Regions from separate parts of the Neobittarella massiliensis (ex Bilen et al. 2018) genome, predicted to be linked through region 1. Evidence: a T-box and tRNA genes for the amino acid it is inferred to sense, from the RefSeq annotation. Region 1 holds a T-box; the other holds one or more tRNA genes.
What was found. The T-box of region 1 lies ahead of alaS (alanine--tRNA ligase). A T-box ahead of a tRNA ligase gene usually reads a tRNA of that ligase, here a tRNA-Ala.

Region 1 (10,024 bases):
TGATGGAGCTGGAATAAGTAGGTGCTGGTGGATACCGTAGGGTAACAAGAGCCGTCGACGGAAGTACTTTTCAGTGGAGAGCGGCCGTGCTATGATCGTAGAGACAGCCGGGATCGGCGGCCGGTGTAAAGGGATTTATATGCGGTGCGGGCAACCGCGCCAGGCACGATGGGAAAAAAGTGGTCGGGCGATCTGCCGATGGTACCGATACATGATTTTATGTAGGGGGAGAGTGCAATGATCTACACAGTGACCTTTAACCCGTCGCTGGATTACGTGCTACAGCTCGAAGAGCTGCAGATGGGGCGGGTCAACCGCGCAGAAAAAGAGCAGCTCACGGTGGGCGGTAAGGGACTCAATGTGTCGCTGGTACTGGGCAATTTGGGCGTTGACAGTGTGGCTATGGGTTTTGTGGGTGGCTTTGTGGGCGACGAGATCGCCCGACAGCTGCAAAATACCGGTTGCCGCACCGATTTTATACGGCTGGCACGGGGTGTTTCGCGCATCAATGTAAAGCTGCACACCGGGCAGGAGACCGAGATAAACGGCGCCGGCCCCGACATAGAACCGGTGGCACTACAGGCGCTGCAACACAAGCTGGACCGCCTGCAAACGGGAGATGTGCTGGTGCTGGCCGGAAGCATCCCCCGGAGCCTGCCCGACGATATCTACCAGACGGTCATGGCCCGGCTACAGCAGCGGGGGGTCGATTTTGTGGTGGACGCCACCGGCCGGCTGCTGGGTGAGACGCTGCGCTACCGGCCATTTCTCATAAAGCCCAACCATCACGAGCTGGCGGAGATAGCCGGTCGGCCGTTGGACGATGACCGCCAGCGCATTGCTTTTGCCCGTCAGCTGCAAAAACAGGGGGCCCGCAACGTGCTGGTGTCGATGGCCGGCGACGGGGCGCTTTTGTGCGCCGAAGATGGGGCAGTATACAAGCTGCCGGCGCCGCAGGGAAAAGTGGTCAATTCAGTGGGGGCGGGCGACTCGATGGTGGCCGGCTTTTTGGCTGGATGGCAGTGCAGCGGCGACTGCCGCCAGGCATTTTGCTGGGGTGTAGCTGCCGGCAGCGCATCGGCATTTTCACCTGGTCTGGCTACCCGCAGCCAGGTCGAGGCACTGCGCGAGGGCTTGCGTGTGGAGCGGCTGTGAGCGGCAAAAGCTCCCAGACTTGCCGCTTGGGCGGCAAAGACGCCAGCTGTTTAACAGGGCAGCACAGCAGTACAAAAAAGCGGATAACTATGCGGAAAATGACATATTGTAAGGCCTGCGGGAGTGTGGTATACTGATTCGGTAATGCGCGTGCCGCCCGCCAGAGATCTCGGCTCGCCACCCGTTTGACAGCTGGTGGCGAGCGGGAACTGCCAGCGGGCGGCAAGTATGCCAAAGACGGAGGAATGGGTTGTGAAAAACTGGAAGAAAGAGGCAAAGACGGCCTTGATGGTGATCGTGGGCAACGGGCTGTTGGCGCTGGGCGTAGCGGCGTTTATCTTGCCCAATGATCTGGTATCTGGCGGCATCACCGGCCTAGGTCTGATCGCCGAGCACTGGCTGGGGTTCGATGTGGGCCTGGGTATCACCGTGTGCAACTGGGTGCTGTTTTTTGTGGGCGCGCTCTTTCTGGGTAAAAAGTTTGCTCTATCCACTCTATTGGCCACCGTCGTCTACCCGTTTGAACTCATGCTGCTGCGCAAGGTAGATTACCTGCAGCATATTACCGACGATGTGCTGTTGGCCGCGCTGTTTGCCGGTATCCTTGTTGGGGCGGGCATGGGTCTGGTCATCAAAGAGGGCGCCTCGACCGGCGGCATGGACATCCCCCCGCTGATCCTCAACAAAAAATTTGGCCTGTCGGTGCCCATGCTCATCTGGGTATTCGATTTTGTTATCATCGCCTTTCAGATCCTCTTTGCCACGCCGGAGCAGCTGCTCTACGGCATCGTGGTCATCATCGTCACCAGCGTGGTGATGGATAAGGTGATGATGCTGGGCGAGAGCCAGACACAGGTCACCATCGTCAGCCCCAAACACGCCGAGATCAGCCAGGCGATCCAGCAAAAGCTGGACCGGGGCGTGACCTATTTAGAATCAGTCACCGGCTGGCTGGAACAGCCCGGCCGGGTCATCCTCTCGGTCATCAGCCACCGGCAGCTGCCGGCCATGAAAGAGCTGGTAGAGGAGATTGACCCCACCGCCTTTTTGGTGGCGGCCAAAGTCAGCGAGGTCCGCGGCCGCGGCTTTAGTCTGCACAAAGATCACCCAGCCCGCAGAATAGAGGGGCAGAACGCAGAGTAAAAACTGTAGAGCATTGTTAAAAGGCGCGCCGTGCACGATCTGAGTACACGATGCGCCTTTTTAAATTGGTGTATGGACGAGGTACTATTTATTTAGGGCGTTTCCTCTTGTCGACCCTGTAAAAAACCGATCCCGCTGAGCATGATCTCCTGGGCGATGCGGGCTATCTCGCCGGCCGGCGCCCGCATGCCGTCCTGCAGCCAGCGGTCGAGTAGGCCAATGCAGCCGGCGCTGACAAAGGCATAGTAGTAGCTAATCTGCTCGGGGGTGGCGCGGCGAAAGTACTGGCTGTAGCTGGCCTGACAGCGCTCGCGCCCCAGCTCGAGTAACTTGGCGGCAAAAGCCTTATCGCCATAAGGGCCCAGTGTCACGATACACAGATCGGAGTTGTCTTTTAAGCACTGAAAGATGCCGGTGCTGATATCGACCGGATTGAGGGGACGTGCCTCCTCCAGCAGCGGCTGTAGGGCCTCTTGGATCTCGCCAAACATCTCCTGTTCGATCTTGGCGAGCAGATCGTAAATATCGGTATAGTGGGCGTAAAAGGTACCCCGGTTGATACCGGCGGCGGCACACAGCTCCTTGATAGAGATGCTCTGGATCGGTTTTTGCTGCAGCAGCTTGGTAAAGGCCTGCCGGATGAGCATCCGGGTCACCCGCACCCGGTGGTCGGTATTTCTCAAAAGATCTCCCCCTATTAGACAGTTGGGGCTGCCGGTGTCGGATATCTGCACAACTGCGCCCCAGCTGTTTATTGCGCGCTGCTTTCCCTCTGAGTATACTGTAATTAGAAGAGATAATCAACACGGTGTGCAGTATATGGCGGAGGTGTTTATAATATGTTTAAGCTGTATATCGTGACCGGTGCGGCAGGACACCTGGGCACCGCGATCATCCGCGCTTTGCAGCAAAAAGGGGTGTCTATCCGGGGATTGATCCAGCCTGGACAACGGCCAACGGCCGGACCTGGCACCCGGTACTTTACCGGCGATATCTGTGATGCTGCGACGCTGCGACCGCTGTTTGAAGGGGTACCTGCTGGGGATACGGCCGTCATCCACACCGCGGGGATCGTGGACATTGCCCAGCGAGGGACCGACCGGCTGTGGCAGGTAAATGTGCTGGGCACGCAGAATATGATCGACTGCTGCCAAAGGTATCAGATAGCGCGGCTGGTATATGTGAGTTCGGTGCATGCGATCCCCGAACGAGGTCAGCTGAACACTGTGCGGGAGGTGGCGCATTTTTCGCCCGACCTGCTGGTGGGCGGCTATGCCAAGACCAAAGCCGCCGCCACTCGCCGGGTGTTGCTGGCCGCGGCGGCCGGCCTCGATGCGGTGGTGGTCCATCCGTCTGGCATTTTGGGCCCTTACAGTGATGGCGGCAACCATCTGGTACAGATGGTAGAGGACTATATGAACGGACGGCTACCGGCCTGCGTGCGCGGCGCCTATGATTTTGTAGATGTGCGCGATGTGGCCGACGGCTGTGTTGCGGCGGCAGATAGGGGCCGCCGCGGCCGCTGCTACATTTTGTCGGGCGACCAGTACACGGTAAAAGAGGTGTTGGAACTGGTGCGCCGGACCGCCGGTGGCAGAAAACTGGCAGCGCTGCCCATGTGGGTGGCTCGGGCTGTCTGCCCGGCTATCAGCTGGATACAGCGCCGCCGTGGGCGCCGGCCACTCTATACCCCGTACGCGCTGCATACACTGACTGCCGGCAGCCGTTTTTCCCACGAACGGGCCAGCCGTGAGTTGGGTTACACCACCCGCGATCTGGCGGTGACGGTCGCCGACACAGTGTGCTGGCTGCGGGAGGGGGCGGTCCGGGGAACCTAGAGAACAAAAAGAAGAGCGGACGAAAAAATATGGTTTAGACCGGCATAAAAAACACCGCCAGACCCGGATACAGTTGACAAAGGCGGCTGTGGCGGGGTATACTTATACGGTAAAAGACGATGATGAGGAAGACTGCCTGGAGAGCTGTGTGCAGAGAGCGCCCCATTTGGTGAGAGGGGCGCGGCGGCGACAGGCAGCGGCCACCTCGGAGTTTCGCCGCCAAAAGCGGTGACGGCACGCCCCGTTACGGCGGCAAAGTGGCGCGCAGACGAGCGCGCAATTTGGGTGGTACCGCGGAGCAGATACAGGCTTTCGTCCCATAACCGGGGCGGGAGCCTATCTTTTTTGCCCGAGACACGCAAGACATGATATAAAAGCCGCTGTAGTGCGCGGCACAAAAACAAAAAGACAGGTGATAAAAGATGAAATGGACTGGTCTCAACGAGCTGCGGGAGATGTTCCTCTCGTTTTTTGAGGAGAAGGGGCACACCCGGCTGCCCAGCTACCCGCTGGTGCCCCAGGGCGACAACAGCCTGCTGCTCATCAACTCGGGCATGGCACCCATGAAAAAGTTCTTTTTGGGGCAGGAGACCCCGCCCAATGTGCGGGTGACCACCTGCCAGAAGTGTATCCGCACCCCAGATATCGAGCAGGTGGGTAAGACCGCCCGCCACGGCACCTATTTCGAGATGCTGGGCAACTTTTCGTTTGGCGACTACTTTAAACATGAGGCCACCAAGTGGGCCTGGGAGTTTATCACCGAGCGGCTCGAGATCCCCAAAGACCGGCTGTGGGTCACCATTTATCTGGATGATGACGAGGCTTTTGACATCTGGACCAAAGAGGTGGGCATCCCCCCCGAGCGCATCGTGCGCCTGGGCAAAGACGACAACTTCTGGGAGATCGGCGCCGGCCCCTGCGGCCCCTGCTCGGAGATCTATTTTGACCGGGGCGAGAAATTTGGCTGCGGCAGCCCCGACTGTGGCCCCGGCTGTGAGTGTGACCGCTACATGGAGTTTTGGAACCTGGTGTTCTCGCAGTTTGTCAACGACGGTGAGGGCAACTATACCGAGATGGAGCACAAGAACATCGATACCGGTATGGGTCTGGAGCGGCTGGCCTGCATCATGCAGGGGGTAGACAACCTGTTTGAGGTAGATACCGTCCAGAACATCATGCAGCACATCAGCCGCATCGCCGGCATCGCCTATCATCAGGGCACCCCCGAGCAGGACGTGTCGCTGCGGGTAGTTACCGACCACATCCGCTCCACCGTATTTATGGTAGCCGACGGGGTGGTGCCGCAAAACGAGGGCCGCGGCTATGTGCTGCGCCGTCTGCTGCGCCGGGCAGCCCGCCACGGCCGGCTGCTGGGTATTAAAGAGGCGTTCCTCTACAAGGTGTGCGATACCGTGATCGATGAGAACCTCTCGGCTTACCCCGAGCTGGAGGGCAAGCGCGGCTATATCAAAAAGGTCATTCAAAACGAGGAGGCCCGCTTTGAAAAGACCATCGATCAGGGTATGGAGATGCTATCGGAGCTGATCGACAAGATGGATGCCGCCGCCATCGAGGCCGGTAAGGCCGTTTTGCCCGGCGACGACGCCTTTAAGCTCTACGACACCTATGGGTTCCCGGTGGATCTGGTGCGCGAGATCATCGCCGAGCGGCAGATCGCCCTGGACCAGGACCGCTTTGACGAGCTGATGGATCAGCAGCGCGCCCGCGCCCGTGCCGCCCGTGAAGATATGGGTGATGTGGCCTGGGTGGAGGACGTGACGGCTACGCTCGACCTGCCGGCCACCGAGTTTGTGGGCTACGGCCGCGATGAGGCCACCGCCAAAGTGCTCTGCATCATCGAAAACGGTGAGATCGTCGAGCAGGTAGGGCAGGGCCAGCAGGCCATCCTGATCCTGGATCAGACCCCGTTTTATGCCGAGAGCGGCGGCCAGGTGGCCGATCGCGGCGCCGTGAGCGGCGCGGGGCTCAGCGCACTGGTCACCGGTTGTCAGAAGAGTGCCACCGGCGGCTACTTCCTCCATCATATACAGGTGCAGGAAGGCGTCATCGCCACCGGCGACAGCTTGCACTGCGCCATCGACAACGACTACCGCCAGGCGGTCGCCCGCAATCACACCGCCGCCCACCTGCTGCAGGCGGCGCTGCGGCAGGTGTTGGGCGACCACGTGCACCAGGCCGGCCAGCTGGTCGACAGCCACCGTGTGCGCTTTGACTTCAGCCATTTTTCGGCCATGAGCGGCAAGGAGATCATGCAGGTAGAGGAGATCGTCAACCGCAAGATCATGGCCGCCATCCCCACCGACATCAGCGAGATGAGCCAGCAGGCCGCCCGCGACCTGGGTGCGATGGCCCTGTTTGGCGAGAAGTACGGCGATGTGGTGCGGGTGTGCCGGGTCGGCGATTTCTCGATGGAGCTGTGCGGCGGCACCCATGTGCAGAACACCGGCTGTATCGGTCTGTTCAAGATCCTCTCGGAGTCGTCGGCAGCTGCCGGCATTCGCCGTATAGAGGCGGTCACCGGCACCGGGGTCATCCGCTTTATCGGCGAGCAGACCCAGCAGATCCGCGATACGGCCCATACTCTAAAGCTGCAAAACACTGCCGAGCTCGTCCACAAAGCCGAGTCGGTGATGGCTGAGCTCAAAGAGGCCGGCCGCAAGATCGAAGAGCTGTCCTCCAAATTGGCCGCTATCGAGGCCGAGGGACTGTTTGACAAAGCCATCCAGGTGGGTCCGGTCAAGGTGATCACTGCCAGCTTCACCGGCACCGATGCCGGTGCGCTGCGCACCATGGGCGAAAAGGCCCGCGAAGGCAAAGATGATCTGGTGGTGGTTCTGTCGACGGTAGTCGGCGAGAAGGGGACCATCTGCGTGGCCTGCGGAAAGAGTGCGGTGGCTGCTGGCCTGCATGCCGGCAAACTCATCAAAGAGATCGCCAAGCTGGCCGGCGGCAGCGGCGGCGGCCGCCCCGACAGCGCTATGGCCGGCGTGAAAGAGATCTTTAAGATCGATGAGGCCATGGCCGCTACCCCCGACCTCATCCGCGATATGCTGGCCTAAATGCCGGGCAGGTCGCCCGGCGGTGGGAAAGCCATCTTTTTAAGGAGGCAGTATTTACAATGGATTGTTTATTCTGTAAAATAGCAGCGGGAGAGATACCCTCTAACAAGATCTATGAGGATGAGCAGGTGCTGGCCTTTTACGATATCGACCCGCAGGCCCCAGTCCATTTTCTGGTCATCCCCAAGGCGCACATCCCCTCCTGCGACGCGCTGGAAGAGAGTGAGGACCCGGTGGTATCGCACGTGTTCACTGTGATCGCCCGGCTGGCCAAGCAGCTGGGACTCACCGGCGGGTACCGCATCGTCAATAACTGCGGCGCCGACGGTGGGCAGACGGTACAGCACCTGCATTTTCACGTGCTGGGTGGCAGAGAGATGGGGTGGCCACCTTTTGCGAGCTGAGCCCTTTAGTGTGCAGGTCTCGCAATAGAGGTAAAATATTTGCGTACAGCGCGGTACTGGATATTTTCCACTCGTCTTGTGCGCATCAAATTGTGCATATGTGGTAGAGTAGTTATCAGTTCAGCACGCACAATGCACTGATTTTGTCGTGCGGCAGGGGTGGCGGCTACCGCTCCCCGGCCTCTACAATGTAATACAGCCGGGCCAAAGGGGCACGGCTTTGGAGAAAGGCGTTATAGAGATGAATGAATTTCACAGAATGCAGATCGCCGGGTTGACCCGTGACCTGCCCATCTGCAAGGTAAACGACCAGCTGTCCATCGCGGGTTTCGTGATGTTCTCGGATGTGGAGATCACCGTTGCCTGTGCCGAAGAGCTGCTCAAAAAGGTGCCGGAGTTCGACTACATCGTCACCGCCGAGGCCAAAGGCATACCCCTGGCATACGAGATGTCGCGCCAGTCGGGCAAAAAGTATTTCCCCGCCCGCAAGATGACCAAACTGTACATGCGCGACCCCATCCACGTGCAGGTAAAATCGATCACCACTGCCAAGGTGCAGGACCTGTATCTGGATAAAAACGAGGCCGAGCTGCTGCGCGGCAAACGCATCCTCATCGTCGACGACGTGGTGAGCGGCGGCGACAGCCTGCGCGCGCTGGAAGTGCTGGTAAACGAGGCTGGCGGCAACATCGTGGGCAAGGCTTTCGTGTTGGCTGAGGGCGACGCTGCCGACCGCGACGATATCATCTTCTTAGAGAAGCTGCCGGTATTCCCCACCGAGGGATAAGTACAGCCAGAGCACACTGGGCGCAGCCGGCTGCTGAGTGGATCTGTTTTGCGCCGGCTGTCTAGGTCCGGCTGAAAGGTGCGATCAAAATGAGACGACCTCTGGGGATCATCGGGTTTTCCTACCTGTTTTCCCTGGGGGTCGCTCTTTTTTTGCCGTTGCCGGCCAAACTGCCGGCAGTGCTGGCGCTTTTGGGCTGTGCACTGCTGACAGTGGCCATCGGCGGTAAACAGCTGCGCCCCACGGCGCTCATCTGCTTAACGGCAGCGGTGGGCGTGCTGGCAAACTACCGCGCCACCACTGATCGCATGCTGCCCCAGCAGGCGCTGGCCGGCAGTGCGGGCAGCTTTACGGTGCAGGTGACGGATCTGCCCCAGTACTCGGGCCAGACAACCGGTTTCACCGGCCGGGTCATCGGCTGCGATCTGCCCCAGGCGCCCGATGAATTTTTGATCTACTTTACCGTACTGGGGTCAGCTGATGTACAGCAGGGGCAGTATATAGCGGTCTCAACCCAACTGCAGCGAGCTGACGAGGACCAGATATTCGACTCCTTTTTAGGGCGGGGCATATTTTTGCGGGCTTTTGTGCCCAGCGCCGACCAGCTGGTATACCCACCGGTGCCAGATAGTGACAGCGGTATGGCGACATTTTGGGCCGATGCCCGGCGCCAGCTGGCAGATGGGGTGTATAGGCAGCTGCCCGCACAGGCCGGAGGGGCTGTTTGTGCTATGTCGCTGGGGGATAAGCGGTATCTCTCGGCGGATACCAAAGAGGCCTACGCCGCTGCCGGCATCTCGCACCTGCTGGCACTTTCCGGGCTGCACGTGGCGGTAGTGGCGGGGTTACTGACGGCGCTGCTACAGCTATTGGGGCTGGACTACCGGGTAAATACGCTGCTGTGTGCAGCTGTCTGTTTGGCTTATGGGGCGCTGGTGGGCTTTTCTCCCTCGGTGGTGCGGGCACTGTGTATGTTTTTTTACGCCCGCTCGGCACTGCTGTTTTACAAGAGTGTAGACCCCTATACGCTGCTGGGAGTGGCGGCGCTGGTGCTGACGGCAGGCGACCCGCTGGCGGTGGCCGATGTGCGCTTGCTGCTGTCGTTGGGGGCCACTGCCGGGCTGGTGTTGCTGCTGCCCAGGTTACAGCGCCGCAGGTCCCGGGGCCCAGTGGCCGCCAGCCTCTGTCAAACGCTGGCGGCTACGCTGTGCACGCTGCCGATGGCAGCGGTCAGTGTGGGGAAAGTATCGCTGTTGGGACTCCTTTCCAATCTTGTGTGTATTCCACTATGCGGCATCGTCGTATCGCTGGGGCTGATAGGGGCGCTGCTCACCGCACTGCCGGGGGTGGGTAGTGTGGGCTTTTTGCCGCTCGTAATCTCGGGCTTGGCTGCCCGGGGCATCGAGCTGGTGGCCGGGCAGATGTACCGCTTTGTACAGCGCTTTCCCTGGTTGCTGGTAGACGCCGGCACGCCCACAGCGCTGACGGTGATAGGGGTGGCCCTTATTTTGCTGGCGCTGATGCTGTGGCTGCCCCGCCGCCACCGGTTTGACAGTGACCGCGGTACTGGGGTAAAATAAAAAACAGTGCAAAAAAATATAGACGGGCATTTTTGGG
Region 2 (10,024 bases), 470 kb from region 1:
TTAGTCGTTGACATGGGCCCACCTCTTTTCTCAATGACAGCCGGAGCTTTTGGTTTACTCCCTGAAATCGTTCTCTAAATACCTGAGAGCGCTCAGATCAATGGTAGAGACTCATTATTTTAGGGGGATGATAAGCAGTTTTGGTGTACTTTTTGATCGGTATCTACCAAAAACAGGGTTTCAGAATAAAGTCCGTACTAAAACGGGTTATGTTCTTTTCGACTCTGACAAGACGGCATCTTTGTTGATAAAAAGCAAATGGGAGTTATTTTGACCCGATTGAAAGGCACGAGGTGTAAGCAGATCGGTGGGTTATCAAATGCCTAGAGCCCATCCAGTGCCCAACTGGTGCCAAAGAGAATTTGGATATCGCTATTCGGTCCGGTGTCGTAGCACCGTGGGGGTTCACCGAGCCATTCAACGTCACGCTGCCATTTATTAAAAAGCCACAAGCCATGATCACCTGTTAGATTTGATGGAAAAAAGACCATCCAACAGCTGCATCCGTTGACTGGCCCGAGGAGATGTAAGTAGCGTTAACCACCCACAAGTCTACTATACCCCTATATTTGGGGTAAAGATACAGATCGCGCAAAATAACCCCCGCCCCTCAAACTAAGTAAAGAAGCGGGCGCGCCGAAACGGTAGGCTTGCCGGTAGAGCAAATCTGCACCTAATACCCCGCAAAGATCGAAAGGCGGCACCCGCCAGAAGTAAACCGCCAACTCCAAAAAAGCGAGCAGGTGGGGAGCTGTTACCTGCCCCCCGTGTTAGGGACACCATAAAGAGGTTTTGTCCATTACAGACAGATTATGGCCGCAATGTGTAGACGCACAATATAGGCGGGGCTATCTAAAAAGACTTTAGCCAATATACGAGGTCCATAACGGCTTTCTGCAAATGCGCCGGGCATAACGGATACCGTGTGGGACATCCAAAAATAGAAAGCCCTGATGGCGCCCCTGTTGGCACCCGCAAGATCTTGCCGCCAAATGCCTTGAAATCTTGTATACAGAAGACCGTATCGGGGGGTATGGGCGACCAAATAAATGCCGCTATATCCCCATGCATGGCGCTTCCAAGTGTTGACCGGTATGCGCCCGGGTGACGGGTGCGGGTGAAATGCACGAGTTGGATAAGCGAGACAGGAAAGGTGCTATCATGAAAATCAGCCGGTCGATCAATGCGGGCGGTGAGATCACAGTGGTTTAAACACAAATGCGGATAGATCCTTTTATCTGGCGACAAAAAACCGCCGGGTATAGGAGATGATCAATCCGCCTTGCTAAAGTCTTTAAGCATCGTCACAAAATGAGTATTCTCCTCCCCCAACGGCGGCTCTGGCGGCGAAAAGAGCATGTACCCGTACATGGCAGACCGATTACAGGCAACACAGGCCTACATGCGGTCTGTACGCGTTACGGCATGCGCTTCGTCTCATACACCCAAAGCAAGGTGCCGGAGAAGTTGCTCAAACCGGCTATAGGGCACAGTGAGAGCATGGATACCTGTGGAGTATATGGCCATCAGATCGACGGCGAACTGCAAAAGGCGGCGGGTCATCTCGATATCGTCTTTCAGGATATTCTAAAATAAAAAAAGAGCGGTCCACAAATACAGTGGGCCGCTCTTTTCATTCCAGAGGTATGCTAAAAAGTGTGTTCAAAGCAAAAATAAAAACCACATAAACACAATGTTCATGCGGTCTCTTATGGTGGAGCGTAGGGGATTTGAACCCCTGACCCCCACACTGCCAGTGTGGTGCGCTTCCAGCTGCGCTAACGCCCCGTATTTTGTCTGCCGGTCTCACCCGACGAATGTTATTATAGCAAACGGTATAGAGGTTGTCAACACTTTTTTACAAATATTTTCCCGGTCTGTCTCTCCCCTCACTAGCCTGCCCGCAAACCGCTTATCTATGCCGTTTTTTTCATAAAAAAGAGCGGTCCGCCACCGCAGACCGCCCCTTTAAAGGCAATATCTCGCCGTATTTTTTAGTTTCTTCCGGTGCCGCTCCAGATCTTTACAAGTCAATCGGCACGCCGCGTCCAGTCGGCCGCCCAAACACAACCGGCATCCGGCTGGGCGGCACTACACCATCTATCTAAATGCCCGCATTTTATCGGTGCACCAGCTGCTCGGCTGTATTACGGTGCTATAGGTACAGACGGCTCACCGCACCGGCTGCTCGGCCTTCTCGCCCTCTACAGCTCGGTACGCCCGGTAGCTCACTGCGCTCACCAGCGCCGCCAGCCCAAACGAAAGCGCCGCAAACCAAAACGGCAGCTTGCTGTCCACCGTGTAGATGAACCCGGCAAACAGCGATCCGCCGATCATGCCCACCGCTTTGACGGCGTTGAAGATGCCCGACAGCTCGCCGCTGGTCTTGCCGGCGGTGGTGTCGCTGGTCACCAGCGTCTGCTGCATAGGTATGTACATCACGTTGAACAGGTAAAACACCACGTTGGCGGCGATGAACACCGCGTCGCCACTGACCAGGCACACCGCGATCAGCGTGGCGGTACACAGCCCAAACACCGGGATGATACTGCGGCGCATATCGGTCTTTTTGGCCAGCCACACGTTCACCGTCAGGTTGATGAGCAGGCCGATAATGCCGATGACCGCCTTGATGATGCCGTTATACGACGGGGGAAAGCCCAGCTCTGCCTTGATATAGTAGTTAAAGGAGTTATCGTAATTGAAGGTGGCAAAGTTGGCAAAAAACACCGCCAGCAAAAACACGCCCAACGGTTTGGTCATGCCCACCGCCATCGAGCCAAACGCCTTAAAGGGGTTAAAGCTCTGCTGCGGCTTTTGCGGGTCGGGCGCGGGCAGCTTTTCGCCCACCACCAGCAGCGTGATCAGGGCGATGACGATAATGCCGATGACCTGCGAGGCAAAATCCCAAAACAGCGACGCCTGGCCGATGACCCCGCCCAGCAGGTAGCCGATGGCGATCGACACCGAGCTCACCGCCGCAAATACCGACATGTACGACGCCAGCTTGTGCGCCGGGCTGTTGTTGACGATGTAGGCCATAGCCGCCACCAGCCAGCCGCCGCCAAACACGCCGGCGATCACTCGGGCGGCGATGGTGAACGGTATCGTATCGGCAACGCCAAACAGCAGCTGGGCCAGCGCATATCCCACCCCGGTGATGGCAAATACCTTCAGATGGCCGATACGGTCACCCAAGGCGCCCCATACCGGGCAGAATAGAAAGTTTGAAAAGCTCATGGCGGCAAACGCCACCCCGAACATGTAGTCGGGATATCCCAAACTCTGAAACATAGCCGGAGTCACCGGATGGATAAAGTTAGAACAGGCGGTCAATATGCTAAACAGCGCCAAAAACAGCGGGATGCTCGCTTTTTTCTTCAAAAGGTCTCCTCCTCTTATCGCCGCCGGACTCTGTCAGATCCTGTCGGCGGCCACGCCACAAAAAATGCGCCCAATACCCAGTATCCAGTACAGTGTACAGCGCATTTTTTGCTTCTATTCTCTTGTCGCGGTCCTGCCTCGCCCCGCTCGGTCACACACACCGGGCCGGTCAGCGGCAGACTGCGTACGCTTATCCTCTATTTAAAGAACGACTCAAACGCCCGGTAGGCCATATACACGTCGGTCTTAGCGACCACTTCCAGCGGCGCGTGCATCGACAGCACCGGCACCCCAACATCTACCACGTCCACATTGAGGTTGGCGATATACATGGCCACCGTTCCGCCGCCGCCGGCGTCCACCTTGCCCAATTCGCCCATCTGCCACACCACTTCGTCTTTATCCAGCATATCCCGCACAGTGGCCACAAATTCGGCCGAGGCGTCGGAGGTGCCCCCCTTACCGCGGGCGCCGGTGTACTTGGTCACCACCACCCCGCGGCCGATATAGGCGGTGTTCAGCGGCTCGTTGACGTCGGGGAAGGTGGGGTCAAAGGCGGCGTTCACGTCGGCCGACAGGCACTTAGAGGCCGAGAGCACCTCGCGGCCGGTCAGGCCAAAGCAGGCGGCCAGGTCCTGAATAAAGTAGCGCAGGTAGGAGGAGTTTAGGCCGGTGTTGCCGTCGCTGCCCACCTCTTCCTTGTCGGCCAAAATGGTCACCGTGGTATACGTGGGGTCTTTGGCGTCTATCTCGGCCCGCAGGGCGGTGTAGGCGCACACCCGGTCATCGTGGCCGTAAGCGCCGATCATGCTGCGGTCAAAGCCCACGTCGCGGGCTTTCCAGGCCGGCACCATCTCCAGCTCGGCCGAGAGAAAATCCGCCTCTTTTACGCCGTATTTCTGGGCCAGCAGCTGCATGATGTTGAGCTTCACCTTCTCCGCTGCCTTGTCGTCTTTAAAGGGGCGGCTGCCGATGAGGATATTGAGCTCCTCGCCCTTGATCCCCTCGTTGAGGTTGCGCTTGAGCTGCTCGCCGGCCAGGTGGGGCAGCAGGTCGGTGACGCAGAAGATGGGGTCCCCCTCCTGCTCGCCGATATTCACCCGCACCACCTCGCCGCCGGCCTTCACGATCACGCCGTGCAGCGCCAGCGGGATAGCGGTCCACTGGTACTTTTTAATGCCGCCGTAGTAGTGGGTCTTGAACAGCGCCAGCTCACTCGACTCATAGAGCGGCCGGGGCTTTAAGTCCAGCCGGGGCGAGTCGATGTGCGCCGCGGCGATGTGTACCCCCATGTTCAGGGGCTGGCGGCCGATGGTGGCCGCAATGACCGCCTTGCCCCGGTTGCACAAATACACCTTGTCGCCGGGGGCGTAGCTGCCGCCCCGCACGAACGACTGGTAGCCGTTTTCCGCCAGCAGCGCCACCGCGGCGGTGGCCGCCTCCCGCTCGGTCTTGGCCACATCCAAAAAGTCCTTGTACCTCTCGCAGAACAAGTCGGCCTGGTACAGCTCTTCCTGGCTGAGCACCTCACCGCAATTTTTCTCCTGTATCAGCAGTTCTTTGGCCAACAGCTGGCCATTTGTCATCTCGTTCATATCTGGTACCTCCTCTGTCATAGATGATGGGGCGTTCTCTCGATTTATAATCAGTGTAAAGCTGCCCGTGCGGCACAAAAGCAGGTCTTTTACCGGCACCCGCCGGGCAGTATCTCTGCCAGCAGCGCGTCGGCGGCGGCACAGAGCTGCCGCCGGGTCCCGCCGTTATACAGGGCAAAGTCGGCCGCGCGCAGGTAGTAGAGATCATCCGGCTGGCTGGCCACTCGCTGGCCGGCCGCCGTATCGGTGAGCCCGTCGCGCCCGGCAATGCGCCCGGTGCGGGTCCCAGCCGGCGCCAGCAGCACCAGCAGCCGGTCGCACAGGTCCACTGCCCCGCTCTGGATCAGCGTCGCGCCGTCTAAAAACAGCGCTTTATCGGCGCGCTCCACCTCGGCCCGCAGCGCTGCCACGATGCGCGGGTTGACGATGCTGTCCAGCACCGCCAGCGCCGCCGGGTCGGCAAACACCTTGGCCCCCAGCGCCCGCCGGTCGATGGCACCCCCCTGCACGCAGCCGGGAAAAGCGGCGTCTATAGCCGCTACGCAGTCCGGGTCGCCGTCCATCACCTGCCTGGCAAAGCGGTCGCAGTCGATCACCGCGCAGCCGACCGACCGCAGATGCGCCGCCAGGGTAGACTTGCCCGCCCCGGTGGGCCCGGTCAGGCCGATGACCGCCCGCCCGGCGCTAGCCAAGCTGCTGCACCCGAAAAGCCGCCGCTCGCAGCAGCCGGTTATACACCGCCAGCGACACGCCGTCCTTTTGCGGGGCGCGGGCGTATACCGTTTTAGCGCCGCGCTCGTCCAGCTCCCGCAGCGCGGTAAACAGCCGCGCCGCCTGGCTGTCGGGGTCGTCCTGCGCGCCATAGGTCACACAGGGGACCGGCAGCCGCTGCTCCTCGCCGGAAAAACACAGCGCAAACACGCCGGGACCGGCGTGGGCGGCCACAAAATCGCGGTAGCTGTCAAAGCCGCCCCCCAAAATGTACACCTGCGCCTTGGGGGCGTAGTGCTTGTACTTCATGCCCGGCGACTGGGCTGTCTGCCCCTCTTTTAGGGCCGACAGCACCGCCGGCGAGATATCGATCTCGCCCAGCACCTGCCGCAGCTGCTGGGGGGTCACCGCGCCGGGCCGCAGCAGGCAGGGCCGCGGCCCATCGATGGATACCACCGTCGACTCCACCCCCACCTGGCAGTCGCCCGACAAGACGATCCCGTCCACCCGGCCCTCTAAATCGGCCACTACGTGGCGGGCGGTGGTGGGGCTGGGCGAACCCGACAGGTTGGCCGACGGCGCGGCGATGGGCTGGCCCGACAGGCTGATGAGCGCGTGGGCCACCGGGTGCACCGGCATGCGCACCGCCACCGTGGAAAGCCCCCCGCTCACGATGGACGAGACTCTATCGCTCTTTTTGTAGATGATGGTCAGCGGGCCGGGCCAAAAGGCGTCGGCCAGTTTCTGGGCCGCCGACGGCCAGCCATCATACAGCGTTTTGGCCATCTCCACCGTGTCCACATGGACGATGAGCGGGTTGTCCTGGGGGCGGCCCTTGGCGGCAAAAATGCCCCGCACCGCATCGTCAAAATAGATGCTGGCCCCCAGCCCGTACACCGTCTCGGTGGGGATGGCCACCAGCCCTCCGGCGGCCAGCAGGTCAGCGGCAGCCTCGAGATCGGCCCGGTCGGTACTTATGTCGTTTACGGTAAAATGTACCGTGTGTTTTTGCTGCATAGCTCTCTGCCTTCTTTATTATATGCACGCTGTCTGCACGCTCAACCGGCAGATTTCAGCTTCTCGGCCTGGTCGTAGGTGATCAGGGCGTCGGTCAGCTCATCCAGCGAACCGTTTAAAATGCTGTCTAACTTGTACAGCGTCAGGCCGATGCGGTGATCGGTCACCCGCCCCTGGGGGAAGTTATAGGTGCGGATGCGCTCCGAGCGGTCGCCGGTGCCCACCTGGCTGCGGCGCTCAGCGGCGATCTCGTCCTCCTGGGCGCGCTGCTTTTGCTCCAGCAGCCGCGAGCGCAGCACCTTCATAGCCTTATCCTTATTTTTAAACTGGCTGCGCTCGTCCTGACACTCCACCACCAGCCCGGTGGGCAGGTGGGTGATGCGGATGGCCGACTCGGTCTTGTTTACATGCTGGCCGCCGGCGCCGCTGGCGCGGTAGGTGTCGATCTGCAGGTCGGTGGGGTTTATATCGATGTCCACCTCCTCGGCCTCGGGCAGCACCGCCACCGTCACCGTCGAGGTGTGGATGCGGCCCTGGGTCTCGGTCTCCGGCACACGCTGCACCCGGTGCACGCCGCTCTCGTATTTAAAGCGCGAAAACGCCCCGTCACCGGTGATGAGAAAGCTCACCTCTTTAAAGCCGCCCAGCTCGGTCTCGCTCTGCGACAGGATCTCGGTCTTCCAGCCGCGGCTCTCGGCGTACATGGTATACATGCGGTACAGGCTGCCGGCAAACAGCGCCGCCTCGTCGCCGCCGGCGCCGCCCCGTATCTCGATGATGACGTTTTTGTCGTCGTTGGGGTCGCGGGGTAAAAGCAGCACCCGCAGCTCTTCCGACAGCACCGCCAGCCGCGCCTTGGCGTCCTCCAGCTGCTCCTGCACCATCTCTTTAAAGTCGGCGTCCAGCCCCCCCTCGTCCAGCATGGTCCGCGCCTCTTCCTGGTCATTTTTGGCGGCGGTGTACTCCTTGAACTTCTCCACGATAGGGGTCAGGTTTTTGTACTCTTTCATCAGATCGCGGTAGCGGTCCTGGTCGCCGATGACCGCCGGGTCCATCAGCATCTCGTTTATCTGTTCATACCGCTCCTGGGCGGCCTCTAATTTATCAAACATCCGGGTCTCCTCACAGTAAAGATCATCTCGTATATCGCGGCCGGGCGGGGGCTCATAGTCTCTGCCCGGCCCTCTTCTCGCGGGCGGCAACAGGCGGGGCCACCACCTGTTGCCGGCAGCTAGTACTCGTGGTCCTGGCTCTCTTCCCGCAGGATCTTTTTGATGTTCTTTTCCACCTTGGCCCGGGGTACCATCACCAGATGGCCGCAGCCGGCACACTCGATCTTAAAATCCATGCCCACCCGGCGGACCCAAAACTCGTTACAGCCACAGGGGTGGTTTTTTTTCATGATGAGCTTGTCGCCCACTTGTACGTCCACGCCTATACTGCCCCTTTCTGCCCAAAGGCAATGCTCTCTTGGGCGGCACCTGCCAAAAACAGGCCGCCTAACTGGTATATTATACCCGCTTTTTGGCCGCAGCGCAACCGGCAGGGCCCCGCTTTTGCCGCCGCTGGCGCCGGCGCCGCGCCGCATAATGCAGCCGTCGCCCACATACAGATAGATTAAACGCGTGGCGGGCGCTGTGGGCGCCTTTTTTGAGCCATCAACGTCAGAGTAAAATTACAAGGAGGGAAAAAATTGGATAGATTTTCACCGGAGGGAACGCCCGGCGCCCGCGAGGTCGGCACCTTTTCCTCCCTCTCCCAAATCACCGACGCCATCGATACCGGCGCCATCTTCGAGGGCCCGGTGCTCAAATGCGACAGCGCCTACAACCTGCTTTTAGATCTGGGGGCCGCGCAGGGGGTGCTGCCCTTCGCCGAGAGCGCCATCGGCGCCGACTGCGGCCGCGTGCGGGAGATATCGGTCATCACCCGGGTGGGGCGCAGCGTCTGCTTTGCCGTCACCGAGCTGCAAAAAACTACCGGCGGCCAGTACCGGGCGCTGCTCTCGCGGCGGCAGGTACAGCTGCGCTGTCAGCAGGAGTTTTTAGATGCGCTGGTCCCCGGCGACGTCATCGACGCCGTCATCACCCACTTCGAGCCGTTCGGCGTGTTCGTCGACATCGGCTGCGGCATCGTCTCGCTGCTGCCCATCGACTGCATCTCGGTCTCGCGCATCTCCCACCCCAAAGATCGCTTTTACCCCGGCCAGCACATCCGGGTGGTGGTCACCGGCCGCGACCAGCTGGGCCGCATCACGCTCTCCCACAAAGAGCTCCTGGGCAGCTGGGAGCAAAACGCCGCCGATTTTTCCGCCGGCGACACGGTATTCGGCACGGTGCGCTCGATCGAGAACTACGGCGTATTCGTCGAGCTGCGGCCCAATCTGGCCGGTCTGGCCGAGCTCAAAGACGACGTGCAGGTGGGCGACCGGGTATCGGTATACATCAAGAGCATCATCCCCGAGAAGATGAAGATCAAACTCATCATCATCGATACGCTCTCCCCCGCACCCGCCCCGCGGGAAAAATTGCGCTACTATTTTACCGGCAGCCACATGGATCAGTTCTGCTACTCCCCCGCCGGCTGTCTCAAGCAGGTACACACCCAGTTTTGACCGTTCTTTTTCTCTTTTATAAAAATGGGCAGCAGGTCCGCCGTTCTGCCCTTTTTATACCCGCCAAAAAGGTACAAGCTCTCTCCTTTTTCGTCTCTGTTCGCTGTTCGCTCTGCCATCCTCAGCTATTGGCATACATACCGTCTGCCCCCGCCCAGCACCGATCTGCGCGACCCGGTCCCACCAGTCCGCCGGTATTCAGTATTCCCCCGTCCGGCTCTCCGTAGGCCGCACAGTCGCTTTCGGCCGTCTTTATTTAACGGGGCTTTCTCTCCCCCGCCAAACTGCTGTACCCGTCTTTCTAGATGATCGCCCGCCCACTCGACCTACCCGACCCACCTGGCACACATAGCACCCCCGGCTCGCCTGAGCCATCTGCTCATCTCTTGCCGTGTCGTGCCCGGGCCGCCTCGCCCCGCAGCAGTCAACCAGCCGATCCCTCCTTCATCCGGCTGCCTCTGCGCACAAAGCACTTCCAATTTATGGTATATCGGTCAGTCTGCGCTGTCCCACAAAAGCGGTTTTCTCCCGCGCTGCCGGGCCCGCCGCCGTCCCTTTTCCGGCACGTGCATTCTCACCGATAGGTCTGCCGCTTTTTGTACGCATTTGCCATCTTTACTTTTGCCGTTTTCTATCGTACTATAGAAAATAGTTCGTTCGACTGTTTTTTACCCCTTTCGCGCGGCGCGAGCGGGTCGGTCTG

Region 2: it encodes a tRNA-Ala, which carries the amino acid that the T-box ahead of alaS (alanine--tRNA ligase) is inferred to sense. The anticodon was not compared.

What each region holds. Positions count from the first base shown of each region.
Region 1 covers NZ_JACOGI010000001.1:809,889-819,912, forward strand. Annotated here, with positions in the region: gene H8K20_RS03715 (peptidoglycan D,D-transpeptidase FtsI family protein) at 1-17, shown strand, start outside; gene pfkB (1-phosphofructokinase) at 238-1,155, shown strand; gene H8K20_RS03725 (YitT family protein) at 1,408-2,298, shown strand; gene H8K20_RS03730 (TetR/AcrR family transcriptional regulator) at 2,391-2,981, opposite strand; gene H8K20_RS03735 (NAD-dependent epimerase/dehydratase family protein) at 3,138-4,136, shown strand; T-box leader at 4,247-4,459, shown strand; gene alaS (alanine--tRNA ligase) at 4,559-7,216, shown strand; gene H8K20_RS03745 (histidine triad nucleotide-binding protein) at 7,276-7,620, shown strand; gene H8K20_RS03750 (phosphoribosyltransferase family protein) at 7,862-8,407, shown strand; gene H8K20_RS03755 (ComEC/Rec2 family competence protein) at 8,497-9,987, shown strand.
Region 2 covers NZ_JACOGI010000001.1:1,282,877-1,292,900, forward strand. Annotated here, with positions in the region: tRNA gene H8K20_RS05960 (tRNA-Ala) at 1,713-1,788, opposite strand; gene H8K20_RS05965 (MFS transporter) at 2,173-3,384, opposite strand; gene H8K20_RS05970 (aminopeptidase) at 3,582-4,979, opposite strand; gene coaE (dephospho-CoA kinase) at 5,069-5,671, opposite strand; gene H8K20_RS05980 (L-threonylcarbamoyladenylate synthase) at 5,664-6,707, opposite strand; gene prfA (peptide chain release factor 1) at 6,749-7,819, opposite strand; gene H8K20_RS13790 (DUF951 domain-containing protein) at 7,939-8,139, opposite strand; gene H8K20_RS05995 (S1 RNA-binding domain-containing protein) at 8,401-9,321, shown strand.